DNA from 4 places in the Bacillus sp. CPT56D-587-MTF genome. Region 1 is predicted to be linked to each of the others. Evidence: riboswitches for the same ligand, from Rfam matches in the RefSeq annotation. Region 1 holds a riboswitch; each other region holds the start of a gene.
The links. Region 1 has a riboswitch for S-adenosylmethionine ahead of AC3WVZ_RS19975 (bifunctional homocysteine S-methyltransferase/methylenetetrahydrofolate reductase). Riboswitches for the same ligand answer to the same signal wherever they lie in the genome.

Region 1 (4,992 bases):
GTCTCATAGACTCATCATATTGCAGTGCTTCTAATCCACTAATTCCATGTCCTTCTCTCTCATGATGGTCACGAGGCCTAAGAGATGCTAGCGCGGATTTCATTGCTTTTATATGTTCTGGTGTCGTGCCACAACAACCACCAATAATATTAACCCATCCTTCTTCAGCAAATCGCTTCACCTTTTCAGCAAGAGAAGATGGAGATTCATGGTAATGTCCATCTTCATCAGGAAGACCTGCATTTGGATAACAAGAAATGTAACACTCCGATAAATCAGATAGTGAACGAATATGGTCCCTCATAAACTCCGGACCAGTCGCACAGTTTAACCCAACAGATAATGGTTTCATATGTTCTACTGATAAATAAAAAGCTTCAATTGTTTGCCCAGCCAGAGTCGTTCCCATTGGCTCAATCGTTCCTGAAATCATAATAGGAACCGTTTTTTTCAGTTCTTCAAAAGCGGCTTGAATTCCAATATAAGCTGCTTTCACGTTACGCATATCTTGACTCGTCTCAACGAGTAATACATCAACTGCTCCTTTTAATAATCCTCGTGCCTGCCTTGTATAAGCCTCAATCAATTCTTCAAAAGTCACACCACCTGTAACACTAATTGCTTTCGTTGTTGGTCCCATCGCTCCCGCAACATATACTTCCTTCCCGCTTTCTTTAACAGCTTGCTTCGCCAAAAGTGCTGCCTTTTCATTTAGTTTTTCATCTAAATGAGACAGATCATAATCACTTAGTACAATATTCGTTGCCCCAAATGTATTTGTTTCAATAATATCCGCTCCAGCTTCAATATAAGCTTTATGAATCTTTAAAATAACGTCTGGTCTTGTTTCCACTAAATATTCATTACAGCCCTCGTACTCTTCTCCTCCGAAATCTTCAGCAGTTAAATCCTCTTGCTGAATCATTGTCCCCATTGCACCATCTAATATTAAAATGCTATTTTTTAATTTTTCTTCTATACACTTCATCAATTAATACCTTCTTTCACTTCTTGCTTTTCTCTTACATATTTAACAAGATGTTCTGTAATTTCATACTTTAAAAATGGTGTAGTAAGATAAATACCATTAAAATATTTCATCGCTGCGTCGACCAATTCTTGTGAAATGCGGATCCCTTCCTCAATTGCTGCCTCTTTCGTTTCATGTCCATCCATTCTCTCTCTTATTTCTTCAGGAAGAGTAATACCCGGCACCTCAAAATGAAGAAAATCTGCATTCCGCTTACTTACTAACGGCATAATTCCAATAAAAATAGGTTGTTCCAAATGCTTTGTCGCTTCATACACTTCTTCAATTAACTTGATATCGTAAATTGGCTGAGTTAAAAAATACTCCGCTCCAGCATCTATTTTTCGTTCCATTCGCTTAACCGCTGCTTTTAAGTGCCTCACGTGAGGATTAAATGCGCCGCCTACAGAAAACCTTGTCGCCGGTCCAATTGATTTCCCTAAAATTGAACGTCCATCGTTCATTTCTTTAATCATTTTAATAAGCTCAATAGAGGATAAATCATATACAGAAGTGGCACCGGGAAAATCACCAACGCGCGCTGGATCACCAGTTAAAGCTAACACTTCTTCCATCCCTAACGCCGATAAACCTAACAAATGAGATTGTAGTCCAATGACGTTATGATCTCTACACGTTAAATGCGTCAATACTGGGATATCATGCTTCGTTAATAACGCACCCATCGCCATATTAGAAACACGAGGCGATGCTAATGAATTATCTGCTAGAGTAATAGCATCTGCTCCCGCTCTTTTTAACGCTCTTGCTCCTTCAAAAAAACGCTGTGTATCTAACGTTTTCGGTGGATCTAATTCCACTACAACTGTCGTTTGTTTTTTCGCTTTCTCTGCTAGAGTGACGTGAGCCTTCGAACGTTTCTCATGCGTATGAACGACTTTCGGCCTTTGAATCGTGTCTTTTTCTATTACAGGGGTAATATTCGCAACAGCGCGCTTCATACTTTGAATATGTTCTGGAGTCGTACCACAACAACCACCCAATAACCGAATACCTTGCTCAATAAATCTCGGTGTCATCGCTTCAAAATAAGCTGGGCTTCCCTCATATACGTAACGTCCATCCACATAATTCGGGAGGCCTGCATTTGGGTATGCTGATAAATAGCCATTTTGAGGAATCGATATCATTTTGAAAGCTTCCGTCATATGAAGCGGCCCTAGTTGACAATTCAATCCAACAACATTTGCACCGTAATCTATAAGTTGCTTTAATATTTCATTGACATCATTTCCATTTTGAGTCGTACCTGCTTCATGTAACGCTAATTGCGCAACAATTGGAATATTCGTTTGCTTACGCAATACTTTAACGGCATGAAGTAATTCAAATTCATCGTAAAAAGTTTCTAATAGTAATCCATCAACCTGTTCTTCTAGTAAAGCCCCTGCCTGTTCAAGTAACATAAACTCTCTTTCCATATCAGTCGTTGTAACAGCTCCGATATGTTTCATACCACCAATTGTTCCTAAAATTGCATTTTTATCTGTCACAGATGCTTTCGCCAGTTTTACTGCCGCTCTATTAATTTCTGTAACTTGATTTTCTAAACCATACATACGTAATTTCGCCTCATTTGCTCCATACGTATTCGTTTGAATTACATCTGCTCCAGCAGCTACATATTGTTTATGAATCGATATAATTAAGTCTGGATCAGATACATTCAATTCTTCAAAGCTACTTTGCAAACCATGTGAATGCAATAACGTCCCAACCGCACCATCACCTATTACAATTCCTTTTGATAATAAATCTAGTAATTTCACGACTCTCCCTCATTTCTATCAATATAAAAACCCCCTCTTCACTTTGAAGAGGGGGACATAATCGTTCCTCCTCTTATTATGCAAAACATTCGTTTTGCAGGTATTAGCACCGTTTCAAACATTTCGTTTGAAGGTTGCCGGGTTTCACAGGGCCTTTCCCTCCACCGCTCTCAATAAGAGTTGTCTTTATTATTTTATTTATGTAGCTAAAAGGAAATGCGTTCCCCTTTTAACAATGTTTGTTAATTTTTTAATAAATTTAGCATGCACAAAAGTAAAAGTCAATGACACTTGCGGAAAAATAAAAATTATTTAAAATAAAGTTGCAATTCAGTTATATTTTATTGTAAAGTTAAAAACATAATAAAAATTTCATACGAACATTCTTATCTAGAGAGGTAGAGGGACTGGCCCTGTGACGCCTCAGCAACCATTAACATTTTGTTAATAAGGTGCTAATTCCAGCAAATTGTGAAAGATTTGACAGATGAGAAGAAGACTCTATTCAAACCGAAAGCCTTCTTCTTAGAAGGCTTTTTTTATTTTATATTCACTTAATGTTTCAATTTAAAAAGGAGGAATTTTCATATGTCAACAATCGAAACAAAACTAGCACAAATCGGAAATCGCAGTGAAACTACAACCGGAACGGTTAATCCACCAGTTTATTTCTCAACCGCTTATCGTCACGAAGGAATTGGTAAATCTACTGGCTTTGACTATTCACGAACTGGCAATCCAACTCGAGGTCTTTTAGAACAGGCGATCGCAGACTTAGAATATGGCGAACAAGGTTATGCCTGTAGTTCAGGGATGGCGGCTGTTCTCCTCGTCCTTTCTCTATTCCGCTCTGGAGACGAACTTATTGTATCTGAAGATTTATACGGGGGAACGTATCGATTATTTTCTGAGCATGAAAAAAAGTGGAATGTTCGATGTAGATACGTAAATACACAGTCTATTAAACAAATTGAGCAAGCTATCACAACTGAAACGAAGGCTATTTTCATAGAAACTCCAACTAATCCATTAATGCAAGTTACTGATATTGCTGCTGTCGCAACTGTAGCGAAAAGGAACGGACTACTCCTTATTGTAGACAACACTTTCTACACACCTTATATACAGCAACCATTAACAGAAGGTGCTGACATTGTACTTCATAGCGCAACGAAATATTTAGGGGGACATAACGATGTACTAAGCGGGCTTGTCGTTGCAAAAGGAAAGGAACTTTGCGAGGAAATCGCTCATTATCATAATGCATCAGGTGCAGTTTTAAGCCCATTTGACTCATGGTTATTAATTCGCGGTATGAAAACGTTAGCGCTTCGCATGAGGCAACATGAAGAAAATGCGAAAGCAGTTGTTGCGTATTTAAATGATGAAGACGGGGTGACAGATGTATTTTATCCAGGAAGAGGCGGCATGATCTCATTCCGCCTTAAAGATGAAGCTTGGATTAATCCATTCTTACAATCTTTATCCTTAATTACATTTGCCGAAAGTCTTGGTGGTGTAGAAAGTTTAATGACTTATCCAGCAACGCAAACACATGCTGATATTCCTGAAGAAATTAGAACAGCAAACGGCGTATGCAATCGTCTTCTTCGATTCTCAGTTGGCATTGAAAATAGTAACGATTTAATTCAAGACTTAAAGCAAGCAATTAAACTCGTAAAAGAAGGTGTAAGAATATGAGCTATTCTATAGATACACTCTTACTACACAACCAATATAAACACGACTCGCAAACAGGCGCTGTGAACGTTCCTATTTATAACACATCAACTTTTCACCAGTTTGATGTAGATACGTTCGGAAAATATGACTATAGCAGGTCAGGAAATCCAACTCGTGAAGCTCTTGAAGATATCATTGCTTTATTAGAAGGCGGAACAAAAGGATTCGCCTTTGCATCAGGCATTGCAGCGATTTCCACTGCATTCCTCCTTCTTTCACAAGGTGATCACGTACTCATTTCAGAAGATGTGTACGGAGGCACTTACCGAGTGATAACTGAGGTACTCTCCCGTTACGGTGTTTCACATACATTTGTTGATATGACCAATTTAGAAGAAATAAAACAAAACATTAAACCAAATACAAAGCTCTTTTATGTAGAAACACCTTCTAACCCACTTTTAAAAGTGACAGATATTCGCGAGGTTT
Region 2 (4,992 bases), 1.6 Mb from region 1:
TAGTAGTAAAATTTATTCCACCGGATATTTTACGCCCATTAGTACTTGTAATGTTGGTATTTATTGCTATTTATATTATTGCAAAAAAGAATTGGGGAAGTGTGTCTACCTATAAGAAGATGACGCAAAGAAAAACATTAATATTTTTCTTTGCTATTTTAATGATAGGATTTTATGATGGATTTTTTGGACCAGGGACAGGGTCGTTTTTAATTTTTGCATTTTTATTAATTGGCTTGGATTTTATTCAAGCGGCAGCATCTGGAAAACTTTTGAACTTTGTTAGTAATATTGTATCTTTAATTACTTTTTTATTTTTAGATATAATTCATTTTGAATACGGTATTATCATGGGATTATCAATGATCTTAGGTGCTTATTTTGGATCGAAGTTTGCGGTTCAAAAAGGTGTTGGATATGTAAGAACTTTATTTTTATTAGTTACTATATTATTGATCGGGAAAAATGTTTTGGAATATACTCATATTTTGTAGATTCATACGCATGTATGAATCTCTTTTTTTTATTATATTTTAAAAATTTATTATATTTTAAAAATTTATTAATTTTTAAAATATAAGTCTAGGAATATTTGAATAAATCTAAATTATCGTGTAGAATAATGTTGTAAAATGTAAACGTTTTTCTAAGGGGAGGCTAAAAAAAATGGTAGTAGCATACAAACATGAGCCATTTACAGATTTTTCAGTGGAGGCTAACAAATTAGCGTTTGAAGAAGGTTTAAAGAAAGTAGAATCTTATCTTGGACAAGACTATCCATTAATTATTGGGGGAGAAAAAATCACTACAGAAGACAAAATTGTTTCTGTAAACCCTGCAAATAAAGAGGAACTTGTTGGTCGTGTTTCAAAAGCAAGCCGTGAGTTAGCTGAAAAAGCAATGCAAGTAGCGGATGAAACATTCCAAACTTGGAGAAAATCAAAGCCAGAAATGCGTGCAGACATTTTATTCCGTGCTGCAGCAATCGTTCGTCGCAGAAAACATGAATTCTCTGCTATTCTTGTAAAAGAAGCAGGTAAGCCATGGAATGAGGCAGATGCTGATACAGCAGAAGCAATCGACTTTATGGAATATTATGGTCGTCAAATGTTAAAATTAAAAGACGGTATTCCAGTAGAAAGCCGTCCAATTGAATATAATCGTTTCTCTTACATTCCATTAGGAGTAGGTGTTATCATTTCTCCTTGGAACTTCCCATTCGCAATTATGGCAGGTATGACAACAGCTGCTTTAGTTTCTGGTAACACAGTATTACTAAAACCAGCTAGTACAACTCCTGTAGTAGCAGCGAAATTTATGGAAGTATTAGAAGAAGCTGGCTTACCAGCTGGCGTAGTAAACTTCGTTCCAGGTAACGGTTCTGAAGTTGGTGACTACTTAGTAGATCATCCTCGTACACGTTTCGTAAGCTTCACGGGATCTCGTGATGTAGGTATCCGCATCTATGAGCGTGCAGCGAAAGTAAACCCAGGACAAATTTGGTTAAAACGTGTTATCGCTGAAATGGGCGGTAAAGATACAATCGTTGTTGATAAAGAAGCAGATCTTGAATTAGCAGCTAAGTCTATCGTTGCATCAGCATTCGGATTCTCAGGACAAAAATGTTCTGCATGTTCTCGTGCAGTAATCCATGAAGATGTATATGATCATGTATTAAATCGTGCTGTTGAATTAACAAAAGAATTAACAGTTGCTAACCCAGCAGTATTAGGTACAAACATGGGTCCTGTTAATGACCAAGCTGCATTCGATAAAGTAATGAGCTATGTTGCAATTGGTAAAGAAGAAGGTAGAATCTTAGCAGGTGGCGAAGGAGACGATTCAAAAGGCTGGTTCATCCAACCAACAATCGTTGCTGACGTTGCAGAAGATGCTCGCTTAATGAAAGAAGAAATCTTCGGACCAGTAGTAGCATTCTGTAAAGCGAAAGACTTCGATCATGCACTTGCAATTGCAAATAATACGGAATACGGTTTAACAGGTGCTGTTATTACTAACAACCGTGACCATATTGAAAAAGCACGCGAAGACTTCCACGTTGGTAACTTATACTTCAACCGTGGATGTACTGGTGCAATCGTAGGTTACCAACCATTCGGTGGCTTTAACATGTCTGGTACAGACTCTAAAGCTGGTGGACCTGATTACTTAGCACTTCACATGCAAGCAAAAACTACTTCTGAAACTTTATAAGAAATAGTAGAGGAGCTCTTCACAGAATGTGAAGAGCTCCTTTTAAAATTGAAATCCTATATATTACCATCGTTCGAAGGGAATGAGCTAAAACCTATTAATAGCGGGATAAACATGTGAACAGAAATAAAATGATGAGAAAAGTTGACTTATTAGTCATATTTTTTAGTATTCATTTTGAGAATTTCCTGTATAATACAATTTGAAAGAAAATCTATGGTTCGACAAGGAACACTCCTTTCGGTTTTGCTCACTGAAAGGAGTGTTTTTTTATGTAGCTAAAAATTCTTGCGTGCTTATTACATTTGCATATACGCCATTTAAACTAGCTAAAATTGTATTGTGAATGTAAACAGCTGGTATAGTAGCGTTCTTAAAAGACAGGTCTTTTGTAGCACAAGCATCATGTATAACGGTACATTGAAAGCCAAAATCGAATGCAGCCCTTACTGTAGCATCGATACACATATGAGTCATCATCCCACATACAACGACATGTTCAATATTTAAACGTTTTAATTGCTCTAGAAGATTAGTTTCTCGGAAGCTATTTGGATAATGTTTGACTATAACTGTTTCTTCTCTAAGTGGACGTACGCTTTCGTGAATATGTACACCTTCTGTATTAGGTAGGAAAAAAGTAGCGTCATCTTTTATAGCTACGTGTTGGATATGAAAAATAGGTTCGCTGTTTGTTCTAAAGTGTTGTAATAACTGATTAGCATATTCGCTTGCTTCTACTGGATTACGCAATTCCATCTTTCCATTTGGAAAATAATCGTTTTGAATATCGATGAGTAAAAGAGCTGTTTTCATATATTTATCTTCCTCCGAGTTTCATATTCAAATAAATTTATTCAATTCGTAGAGAAGATTCTCCTGTTTAAAAATATGAGGAAGAAGAATTTTAAATAACCTTGAAAGTTACTATTTTCTCATGAATTTTCATCTGAAAATTTTAATAAAGGAATAATTAATATTTTTCTAAAAAATGTATTGACTCTTATTATTCTGAGTTCTATAATGAGAATTAATTAAACGACAATTAAATCGATACATTCTTATCCAGAGAGGTGGAGGGACTGGCCCTACGATACCTCAGCAACGGGTTTTTTTAATACCGTGCTAACTCCAGCAAGCCATATAAAGGCTTGGAAGATGAGAAGATGTGAACGAGTACATATAAGTGCTCTCCTTCTTATCTTTATGGTTGATAAGAAGGAGAGCACTTTTTATTTTACCTCGAAAGCTCTGCTTCAAGTTTTTACAGCATATAGGAGGGGAAAAAATGATTTCTTTTAACAATGTAAGTAAAGTGTATGAATCAGCTGGGCAATCTGTTCATGCGGTGGAGGATGTAACATTATCAGTTGAGAAAGGCGAAATTTTTGGCATTATTGGTTTTAGTGGCGCTGGAAAGAGTACGTTATTACGCTTAGTAAATATGTTAGAGAGACCGACGGCAGGAACGATTTCAATAGATGATAAAGATATTACATCATTATCGACGAAAGAATTACGTAAACTGAGACAAAGAATCGGAATTATTTTCCAAAGTTTTAATTTATTTAATTCAAGAACAGTATTTGGAAATATTGCTTATCCATTAAAGTTAGCGAAAGTACCAAAGAATGAGATAAAAGAAAGAGTAAATGAACTGCTGAAGTTTGTAGGGTTAGAAGATAAAGCAAACTATTACCCAGAGCAGCTATCAGGTGGACAAAAGCAGCGTGTGGGCATTGCTAGAGCACTTGCGACATCGCCAGATATTCTTATATGTGATGAGGCAACATCAGCCTTAGATCCAGAAACAACGACAGAAATTCTAAACTTATTAAAGAAAGTAAATAGAGAATACAATTTAACAATTCTTCTTATTACACATGAAATGCATGTTGTGAAAGAAATTTGTCACCGTGTAGCTGTAATGGAGAAGGGAAAAGTTATTGAAGAAGGAAAACTGTTTGATGTTTTCACGCAACCAAAAACAAAGACGACTCAAAACTTTGTACGTTCTGTCATTAATGATCATTTACCGGAAAGTGTTCTAGCGAAAATTCAAAATGGTGGTCAAATTTATCGTCTAACATTTACTGGTGAGGAGACAGGACAGCCGGTACTATCATATATCGCAAAAAACTATAACGTCGATGTAAATGTACTGTACGGAAATATTATTGAACTTCAAAATGTGCTATTTGGAAATCTTCTTGTAGAGTTGCAAGGGGAGCAGAGGGAAATTCAAAAAGCATTACAACATCTAAGACTGCAAGTGCAGCTGAAGGAGGTAGAAGCTCATGCGAGTTGATTGGAGTATATTTTGGCCGCGCATACTAGATGCGACGGGGGATACCCTCTTAATGGTAATTGTAATCCTTATATTTGCTACAATTCTTGGTATACCTCTAGGTTTACTTTTATATGTAACGAGAAAAGGAAACTTTTTAGAAAATAAATGGGTCTTTTCTATTCTTAACATCATAATTAATACAATTCGTCCGGTACCATTCATTATCTTTTTAGTAGCGTTAAGTCCACTAACGAGAAGTGTTATCGGAACGACGATTGGAACAGCAGCAGCAATTTTCCCGATGACGTTAGTCGCATCAATTGGTATTGCTAGAATGGTTGAAACAAACCTTGTTTCCGTTCCGAAAGGAGTAATTGAAGCAGCGCAAGCAATGGGCGCCTCGCCAATTAGAATTGTTTTTGAAATCCTTGTACCAGAAGCGTTAGCGCCATTAATCTTAGGTGTCACATTTATGACAGTTGGTTTAA
Region 3 (4,992 bases), 210 kb from region 1:
ACTGTCCTTCATTATTTACAACATACATCGTATTTGTAACGCCTTGCTCTGTTTGCTTTGCTATGGACCCACCAACAATATGTACATCATATCGCTTCGCCCATTCTATTAACTTTTCTTTCGTTTCCACTCCATCCCTATCTGCAATTTCAGAAAGTCTCGTTAAATCATATCCTGTTGTCCATAGTTCTGGTAAGACGATAACATCTGGCCTTTCCTTCATAGCTTCACTTATTTTATTTTTAGCATTCTCAATATTTTTTTCTACATCTCCAAAAACAATATCCATTTGAATACATGCGACTTTCATTTTTTCAGCCCCATTCTTATTTTTCTCTTTACAAAATACTGGAAAGATTATATCATTTGTCACTAGAATTGTAACAACTTTCAAAAGAGGTGGAAAGTATGAAATTATTTCAACCTTCTGAGATAGTAACATCATTGCCAACACAATTTTTCGCTTCACTTGTTGCAAAAGTTAACAAAGTCGTTGCAGCTGGTCACGATGTTATTAATCTAGGTCAAGGTAATCCAGATCAACCAACACCGCAGCATATCGTAAAAGCTTTACAAGATGCTGCCGAAAAGACCATTCATCATAAATATCCGCCATTTCGCGGACATGAAAGCTTAAAGGAAGCCGTGGCTACATTCTATAAACGTGAATATGGCGTCGAATTAAACCCAAAAACTGAAGTTGCTATTTTGTTTGGTGGGAAGGCTGGACTAGTAGAATTACCGATTTGTTTTACAAATCCTGGTGATACGATTCTCGTTCCGGATCCAGGTTATCCAGATTATTTATCAGGGGTTGCTTTAGCAAAAGCACACTTTGAAAGAATGCCACTTATTGCAGAAAATAACTTTTTACCAGATTATACGAACATTGATGCCTCTATTGCAGAGCGTGCAAAATTAATGTTTTTAAACTATCCAAATAATCCTACCGGTGCTACTGCATCAAAAGATTTTTTTGATGAAACCATTCACTTTGCTAATAAACATAATATATTAGTTGTTCACGATTTTGCTTATGGCGCTATCGGATTTGATGGTCAAAAACCTGTTAGTTTCTTGCAAGCAGATGGTGCGAAAGATATAGGAATTGAAATTTACACATTATCAAAAACTTTCAATATGGCTGGCTGGCGCATCGCTTTTGCTGTAGGGAATGAAAGTGTGATTGAAACAATTAACCTATTACAAGATCATATGTATGTTAGTATATTCGGTGCAGTTCAAGATGCCGCTCGAGAAGCGCTATTAAGTTCACATTCTTGTGTAATAGACCTTGTAAATAGTTACGAATCTCGAAGAAACGCTCTTATTTCAGCCTGTCACTCAATTGGTTGGAATGTAGACATTCCAACAGGATCGTTCTTTGCATGGCTTCCCGTTCCAAAAGGATACACCTCTGAGCAATTTTCTGATATTTTACTAGAAAAAGCACATGTCGCAGTTGCTCCTGGTGTCGGATTTGGTGAGCATGGCGAAGGGTATGTCCGTGTTGGTCTCTTGCATACAGAAGATAGATTACGAGAAGCCATTAATCGAATTGATAAATTAAATTTTTTCAAAAAGTAATTGACAACACGAAAAATATCTGACAAAATTCAGTTATCTTAAAAATTTAAACATTTCTAAATACTTCTTATCAAGAGCAGGTGGAGGGACGAGCCCGACGAAACCCGGCAACCGATCTACAATTGTAGACACGGTGCTAATTCTCGCAGCATTACGCTGACAGATAAGGAGCTGGTTGTAAAAAAACCTCTCCTTAGCTGAGAGGTTTTTTTATTTAACTAGGAGGTTATAACAATGAGCGGAATTATAGCGACGTATTTAATCCATGATGATTCACATAACTTAGAAAAAAAAGCTGAGCAAATTGCACTCGGTTTAACAATTGGCTCTTGGACTCATTTGCCACACTTATTGCAAGAACAATTAAAGCAGCATAAAGGCAACGTCATTCATGTTGAGGAATTAGCTGAACATGAACATACCAATTCGTATTTACGTAAAAAAGTAAAACGCGGAATTATTAAAATCGAATATCCGCTATTAAACTTCAGTCCAGATTTACCAGCGATTTTAACGACTACATTTGGAAAGCTATCACTTGATGGCGAAGTAAAATTAATTGACTTAACTTTTTCAGACGAGTTAAAAAAACATTTTCCTGGTCCAAAATTCGGGATAGATGGTATTCGAAATCTTTTACAAGTGCATGATCGTCCCCTTTTAATGAGTATTTTTAAAGGAATGATTGGACGAAACATTGGGTATTTAAAAACGCAATTACGCGATCAAGCAATTGGTGGTGTAGATATAGTAAAAGATGATGAAATATTATTTGAAAATGCATTAACACCACTTACGAAACGCATTGTATCTGGAAAAGAAGTTTTACAATCCGTATATGAAACATACGGACATAAAACGTTATATGCCGTAAATTTAACAGGACGAACTTTTGATTTAAAAGAAAATGCTAAACGTGCAGTGCAAGCTGGAGCTGATATTCTATTATTTAACGTATTTGCTTACGGACTAGATGTACTACAATCACTTGCAGAAGATGATGAAATCCCAGTTCCTATTATGGCACATCCTGCTGTAAGTGGTGCTTATTCAGCATCCAAGTTATATGGAGTTTCATCTCCATTATTACTTGGAAAGCTACTACGTTATGCTGGGGCTGACTTTTCATTATTCCCATCTCCATACGGAAGTGTTGCGCTAGAAAAAGAGGAGGCTCTTGCTATCTCAAAATATTTAACTGAAGACGATGCATCTTTCAAGAAGAGCTTTTCTGTTCCGTCTGCTGGTATTCATCCTGGTTTCGTTCCCTTTATTGTACGAGATTTCGGTAAAGATGTTGTTATTAATGCTGGCGGCGGGATACACGGACATCCAAATGGAGCGCAAGGCGGCGGTAAAGCTTTCCGTACTGCAATTGATGCTACTTTGCAAAATAAACCACTCCATGAAGTAGACGACATAAATTTGCATAGTGCACTACAAATATGGGGAAATCCCTCTTATGAGGTGAAATTATGAGTATTCAAGTATTTTGTGATTTCGATGGCACGATTACAAATAATGATAACATTATGTCCATTATGGAAAAATTCGCACCACCAGAAGCCGAAGAAGTAAAGAATAAAATTTTATCACAAGAACTATCCATTCAAGAAGGTGTTTCTCAATTATTTCAATTAATACCTACTAATCTGCACGATGATATTATTCAATTTTTAATAGAAACTGCTGAAATCCGTAGTGGTTTTCATGAGTTTATACAATTCGTAAAGGAAAATAACATTTCTTTTTACGTGATATCAGGTGGAATGGATTTCTTCGTCTATCCACTCTTACAAGGAATCATTCCAAAAGAGCAAATTTATTGTAATGAAACAGACTTTTCAGCAGAGTTTATTACAGTTAAATGGCCTCATTCTTGTGATGATCATTGTCAAAATCATTGCGGATTATGTAAATCATCATTAATCCGTAAATTAAGTGATACAGATGACTTTCATATTGTAATTGGAGATTCTATTACTGATTTACAAGCCGCGAAACAAGCTGATAAAGTATTCGCTCGCGATTTTCTTATTACAAAGTGTGAAGAAAATCATATTGCTTATACACCGTTTGAAACATTTCAAGATGTGCAAGCTGAATTAAAACTTTTGTTGGAGGTGAAGGCATGAAACAACTTTTTCGTCAATGGTATGACTTAAGCGAGATAAAAAAAGAGTTAACAACACGAAATTGGTTCCCAGCAACAAGTGGTAATATTTCTATAAAGGTTAGTCATGAACCACTTACTTTTCTTATTACGGCAAGCGGTAAAGATAAAACAAAAACCACTCCAGATGATTTTCTATTAGTAGATCATGTAGGAGTTCCCGTTTTAGAGACTGAATTACGCCCTTCAGCAGAAACAATATTGCATACACACATTTATAACAATACGAATGCCGGTTGCGTACTTCATGTTCATACAACCGATAATAATGTCATCACAAATTTATATAGTGATGCAGTCACCCTTCAAAATCAAGAAATTATTAAAGCTCTCGATATTTGGGAAGAAGGTGCAACCATTCACATTCCTATTATCGAAAACCATGCCCATATCCCAACACTTGGAGAAAACTTCCGAAAGCATATACAAGGAGATTCGGGTGCAGTATTAATCCGTAACCACGGTATTACCGTATGGGGCCGAGATAGCTTTGATGCAAAGAAGAGATTAGAAGCTTATGAGTTTTTATTCCAATTTCATATAAAACTATTATCAATTCAAGGAGGCGTTTCTAATGGCGCAAATTCGTATTCATGAAGTAAATACTCGTATTGAAAATGAAGTGGAAGTATCTAAATTTCTACAAGAGGAAGGCGTTTTATATGAGAAATGGAATATTTCTAAACTTCCTACTCATTTAAATGAAAATTATTCGTTAACAGATGAAAACAAAGCTGAAATATTAGCTATTTTTTCAAAAGAAATCGCTGATGTTTCAGCACGTCGAGGTTATAAAGCACATGATGTAATCTCACTTTCAAGTAGCACACCTAACCTTGACGAATTATTAATTAATTTCCAAAAGGAACACCATCATACAGATGACGAAGTTCGCTTTATCGTCAGTGGTCACGGCATTTTCGCTATTGAAGGTAAAGATGGGAAATTCTTTGATGTTGAACTTGAGCCAGGCGATTTAATATCTGTTCCTGAAAATGCAAGACATTATTTTACCTTGCAAGATGATCGCCAAGTTGTAGCTATTCGTATTTTTGTGACAACTGAAGGCTGGGTTCCAATCTATTAAGGTAGTTAGTTGAATAAAAGGACTTGGACCCCCTTTTCCAAACTTTTATTCACTCTACATATATACATCCTCCTATGGAACAGACTTATTTCATTTTGAAATAAGTCTGATTTTTTATTTACTTGAAAGTACCATTTCATCACAA
Region 4 (4,992 bases), 1.2 Mb from region 1:
AATTGAGTTCGATGGTGAGGAAGCGACAGGAGAAGTATTATCTGTACATGGATTAGAAATAGAACTGAAATTAAATGATTATATACAAGGTGAAATAAGAGAAGCGGTTTTATACAGTGAACCGTGGCAACTTTTAGAGCAACTGCAAGAGCGATTGAAAGAAGCGCGTAAAGATAAGCTGAAACGTAATCGTATAAAGCGTCTTGTTGATGGGACGAGCAGCCCGAAACATATTGAGAAGATGAAAAATCCAAAAAATGAACTGGCATATCGCGCGTTTTATAATCCGACAACGTACGTATGGGGACCGCCGGGAACAGGGAAGTCTTACAATTTATCACGTATTATTTCGGCCCATTATCAAAAAGGAAAATCGGTACTTGTGTTAGCTCATAGTAATGCGGCAGTAGACGTATTAATGAGTGAAGTAACGAAGCAAATTGAGAAGAAAAAGAAATGGACGCCTGGCGAAATTGTTCGTTACGGTTATAGTCAACATGAACATATACGAAATCATGAAACGTTACTTGCATCTAAGTTAGTTGAAACGACGAACGAATCATGGGGTGAGGAAAGACTCTATTTAGAAGAGACACGCCAAGAGCTTCGTGAAAAAATCTTATCGTATAAGGCAACGTCCTCTGATAAGAAGCGTATGCAGGAGATTGAAAGTGATCTTCGAAAGCAAAAGGCTAAAATTAAAGAAGTAGAAAAAGAATATATTGAAAATGCAAAAGTAATCGGCGCAACTTTATCGAAATGTGCCATTGATGCGCTAATTTATGAGCGTACATTTGATTTAGTTGTCGTAGATGAGGTGAGTATGGCGTTCGTTCCGCAAATTGCATTAGCTGCTTCACTTGGAAAACGTATCGTCGTTTGCGGTGACTTTTTACAGTTACCTCCAATTGCGATGGCAAATCATGAACTCGTTCGCAAATGGCTTGGGGAAGATATGTTTTACCATGCTGGGATTGTGGAGTCTGTTAATAAATCAGAAGCACACCCAAACCTATTTATGTTGCAGGAACAAAGACGTATGCATGCGGATATATCGAAGTTTACGAATTCGTTTATTTATAAAAATAGAGTATACGATCATCCGTCTGTTTCAGAGCGTAAAGAACTTGCGCAATTGCAGCCGTTTGCAAATGAAGCGAGTGTTTTATTTGATACGAGCCAAATGGGAGCTTTTTCGTTAAAAGATGCTGCTTCTGGTTCACGTTTTAACATTATGTCTGGTTTAGTAGCAATGCAAATGATGTTAATCGGATTGTTAGACGGTGTTCAATCAATTGGTATTGTGACACCTTACAGGGCGCAGTCACGCTTTTTATCGACGTGTATTAGAGAAATGTTGCAGAGAACGAAATATCAAAACATACCAGTTTTAGCGGCGACAGTTCATAAGTTCCAAGGTTCTGAAAGAGATATGATGATTTTTGATACGGTGGATAGTTATCCGCAAGAACGACCTGGTGTATTATTCTTTGATCACAAAAACCATCGCCTCGTCAATGTAGCAGTGACAAGGGCGAGAGGGAAGTTCATTCAATTATCAGATTGCCATTATATGCGTAAAAACCTTTCGAGAAAACAAGCGTTATCACAATTAACAGCTCATATAGAACGTCACGGAGATGTGTATGATCGCACGACATCAAGACAATTGTGGGAACGGAAAATTTCGAAACGTTTACGCTGGTTTATGGAAATGAATCTTGAAGAGCCGAAAGGGCTATTAAAAGATATTTTAGCAGCAAAACGAAAAATTATTATTTCACTTCCAAGTACAAAACAAGTGGATAAGCGAGTATGGCAAGCGTTAATGCGTACAAATGCGCAAATAACAGTGTATAGTGACGGACCAGTTCCACTGAAAAATGTAAAGTTACAAAGACAAAATAAAGCATTCCCGTTCCTAGTAATCGATGATGAAATCTTCTGGGCAGGCGCACCGCTTACATCTCAAATGATGTTTGAAGGTAGTACGGAATTTCCGTACGTATGTGCAAGACTGCAAGCACCTGAGACAATTGGTGTATTAAAAGGATTTTTAGATATTCGGTAAATTCGGATAGGAATTCCTTGACTTTTACTTGGAATGAACTTAGAATAAAAAATAATTTAATATAATTTTATGAAAATTCTTATCACGAGAGGTGGAGGGACTGGCCCTATGATACCTCGGCAGCGGATTCGTTATGAATACTGTGCCAATTCCAGCAAGGTAACTTGAAAGATAAGAAAGAAGCTCATTTTGACTGTATATACAGAAGCCTCTTTCTATCTTTTAGAAAGAGGCTTTTTTACGTGAAAATAAAAGGAGGAAGAACAATGGGAGCGACAGGAGTAGCGTCACAAAGAAAAACAATTGAAGAGAGTATCGAAAGAAATAAGGAAAAGTACATAGAAACAAGTCATGATATTCATGCGAATCCGGAGATTGGAAACCAAGAGTTTTACGCATCAAGAACGTTAAGTTTATTACTAGGTAGTGCAGGGTTTCAGTTACAGCACAATATAGCTGGACATGAAACGGGATTTATCGCGCGAAAAAGCTCTGGAAAACAAGGACCGGCAATTGCATTTTTAGCGGAGTACGACGCTTTACCAGGACTCGGTCATGCGTGTGGTCACAATTTAATCGGCACAATTAGTGTTGCAGCAGCAATTGCATTATCAGAAACACTTGAAGAAATTGGCGGAGAAGTTGTCGTGTTTGGTACGCCAGCAGAAGAAGGCGGGCCAAATGGTAGCGCGAAATCAAGTTATGTAAAGGCAGGTTTATTTAAAGACATTGATGCGGCGCTTATGATTCATCCGAGCGGAAAAACAGCGACAACGAGTCCTTCACTAGCAGTCGATCCACTTGATTTTCATTTTTACGGAAAAACAGCTCACGCTGCAGCTTCGCCAGAAGAAGGGATTAACGCATTAGATGCGGTTATTCAGCTCTATAACGGTATTAATGCACTTCGCCAACAACTTCCGTCAGACGTGAGAATTCATGGCGTCATTACAGAAGGAGGAAAAGCACCTAACATTATTCCTGACTACGCTGCAGCAAGGTTCTTCATCCGTGCAGCAACGCGAAAAAGATGTGCAGAAGTAACAGAAAAAGTAAAAAATATTGCTGAGGGAGCAGCGTTAGCAACAGGTGCGAAAGTAAAAATCCATCAATTCCAAAATGAAATCGATGAATTACTCGTAACAAAAACATATAACGATATTGTAGCGGAAGAACTAGAACTATTAGGTGAAGATGTAAATCGTACAGAAAGAGTAGGAATCGGTTCAACCGACGCAGGAAACGTAAGTCAAGTCGTACCGACAATTCATCCGTACATTAAAATCGGACCAGATGATTTAATTGCACATACGAATGAATTTAGAGAAGCAGCACGTTCAGAACTTGGAGATAAAGCATTAATTACATCGGCAAAAGCATTAGCAAATACGGCGTATCGATTAATTACGGAAGAAGGGTTGTTAGAGAAGGTGAAGGAGGAGTTTAGAGAGGCGCAGAGGAATCAAGGGTAAGGGGATTAAGGTACTTTTTTCGAATAGAGATCTAATTAATAAGTAGAGATATAAAAAAGAACATTGAAAATCAATGTTCTTTTTTTTGTTACTAATCATTGATTCTGTTGGATTTTCTCATAAAGGAAAAGCTTGTACTGTTAGCGGAGGATAATACGTATCCCTTTGTTAGAACGACAATTTCTCCTCAAACTCACTCTTTAAAACAATTAAAGGAGATGACAAGCCAAATTGCATTAAGGAGTCTAAAAATGTAGCGAGAGAATCCATCGAATCGCTCATGACCTTTATCATATAATTAAACTCCCCACTAATTCGATATAAATCTGTTACTTCAGGAGCGGCATTACAAAATTGAATAAAATCAGAGCATTGGCTCGTTTTAAACATGATGAATGCTTGAATGTTTTTATTAATTTTTGCAGGCTCAAATTTCGTTCGATAAGCCGCTATAACTCCTTGATCTTCAAGTTTATTAATACGCTCTTTTACAGCAGGTTGCGTCATGGATATAATTCGTCCTATTTCTGAAACGGAAATTCTCGCATTTTCATACAACAAGTTCATAATTTTATGATCGATTTCATCCAGTTTTACTGTGTTTTGCATTGTGTAGCCTCCTTATTTTGTTTTCTAAAGTGAATCATAAATTATAACTATAATATCATAAGTGAACGAACTAAATTACCTATAAATCTATATTTAAAATGATTGGTTTTTGCATGAAAATATAAGTATGGCATTCATCAAACGGAAATTTAGGAAGGATGGAAGAAATGAAGAATCTTAATGGAAAAGTAGCATTAGTAACAGGAGCGAGTCGCGGAATTGGCCGTGCGATTGCGATGAGATTGGCGAAAGATGGAGCATTAGTTGCGATTCACTACGGTCGAAATAAAACAGCTGCAGATGAAACGATTAGTGAGATTGAATCTAATGGAGGAAAAGCGTTCTGAATTGAAGCTGAACTCAATTCAATTGATGGTGTCAAAAAGCTAGTAGAACAGTTAAAGCATGAATTACAAATAAAAGTTGGTACATCAGAGATTGATATTTTAGTAAACAATGCAGGGATAGGTACACAAGGAACGATTGAAAATACGACAGAAGAAGTTTTTGATGAAATCATGTCTGTAAATATGAAAGCACCATTCTTTTTAATCCAGCAAACATTACCATTAATACGAGCAGAGGGTCGCATTATTAACATTTCATCAGCTGAAGTAAGGCTTGGTTTTACAGGCTCAATTGCATACGGCTTAAGTAAAGGTGCGCTTAATACGATGACACTGCCTCTAGCTAAACATCTTGGAGAAAGAGGTATAACAGTGAATACAATTATGCCTGGATATACGAAGACAGATATCAATGCAAAATTGCTAGATGATCCGGAAATACGAAATTTTGCTACCAACTCATCTGTGTTCGGACGAATAGGGCAAGTTGAAG

Region 2: it holds a riboswitch for S-adenosylmethionine, as region 1 does, so the genes downstream of both, AC3WVZ_RS28480 (methionine ABC transporter ATP-binding protein) here and AC3WVZ_RS19975 (bifunctional homocysteine S-methyltransferase/methylenetetrahydrofolate reductase) in region 1, are expected to answer to the same signal.
Region 3: it holds a riboswitch for S-adenosylmethionine, as region 1 does, so the genes downstream of both, mtnW (2,3-diketo-5-methylthiopentyl-1-phosphate enolase) here and AC3WVZ_RS19975 (bifunctional homocysteine S-methyltransferase/methylenetetrahydrofolate reductase) in region 1, are expected to answer to the same signal.
Region 4: it holds a riboswitch for S-adenosylmethionine, as region 1 does, so the genes downstream of both, AC3WVZ_RS13970 (M20 family metallopeptidase) here and AC3WVZ_RS19975 (bifunctional homocysteine S-methyltransferase/methylenetetrahydrofolate reductase) in region 1, are expected to answer to the same signal.

The regions. Positions count from the first base shown of each region.
Region 1 covers NZ_JBYTEF010000001.1:3,875,211-3,880,202, forward strand. Annotated here, with positions in the region: gene metH (methionine synthase) at 1-988, opposite strand, end outside; gene AC3WVZ_RS19975 (bifunctional homocysteine S-methyltransferase/methylenetetrahydrofolate reductase) at 988-2,820, opposite strand; SAM riboswitch class I at 2,891-3,000, opposite strand; SAM riboswitch class I at 3,204-3,314, shown strand; gene metI (cystathionine gamma-synthase/O-acetylhomoserine thiolyase) at 3,409-4,521, shown strand; gene metC (cystathionine beta-lyase) at 4,518-4,992, shown strand, end outside.
Region 2 covers NZ_JBYTEF010000001.1:5,507,044-5,512,035, forward strand. Annotated here, with positions in the region: gene AC3WVZ_RS28465 (TSUP family transporter) at 1-494, shown strand, start outside; gene pruA (L-glutamate gamma-semialdehyde dehydrogenase) at 667-2,214, shown strand; partial or broken gene AC3WVZ_RS28475 (cysteine hydrolase family protein) at 2,465-3,030, opposite strand; SAM riboswitch class I at 3,273-3,379, shown strand; gene AC3WVZ_RS28480 (methionine ABC transporter ATP-binding protein) at 3,503-4,522, shown strand; gene AC3WVZ_RS28485 (methionine ABC transporter permease) at 4,512-4,992, shown strand, end outside.
Region 3 covers NZ_JBYTEF010000001.1:3,666,735-3,671,726, forward strand. Annotated here, with positions in the region: gene AC3WVZ_RS18765 (carbon-nitrogen family hydrolase) at 1-394, opposite strand, end outside; gene AC3WVZ_RS18770 (pyridoxal phosphate-dependent aminotransferase) at 409-1,587, shown strand; SAM riboswitch class I at 1,652-1,757, shown strand; gene mtnW (2,3-diketo-5-methylthiopentyl-1-phosphate enolase) at 1,822-3,066, shown strand; gene AC3WVZ_RS18780 (2-hydroxy-3-keto-5-methylthiopentenyl-1-phosphate phosphatase) at 3,063-3,722, shown strand; gene AC3WVZ_RS18785 (methylthioribulose 1-phosphate dehydratase) at 3,719-4,357, shown strand; gene AC3WVZ_RS18790 (1,2-dihydroxy-3-keto-5-methylthiopentene dioxygenase) at 4,335-4,847, shown strand.
Region 4 covers NZ_JBYTEF010000001.1:2,722,131-2,727,122, reverse strand. Annotated here, with positions in the region: gene AC3WVZ_RS13975 (AAA domain-containing protein) at 1-2,071, shown strand, start outside; SAM riboswitch class I at 2,148-2,249, shown strand; gene AC3WVZ_RS13970 (M20 family metallopeptidase) at 2,338-3,543, shown strand; gene AC3WVZ_RS13965 (Lrp/AsnC family transcriptional regulator) at 3,712-4,152, opposite strand; partial or broken gene AC3WVZ_RS13960 (SDR family oxidoreductase) at 4,320-4,992, shown strand, end outside.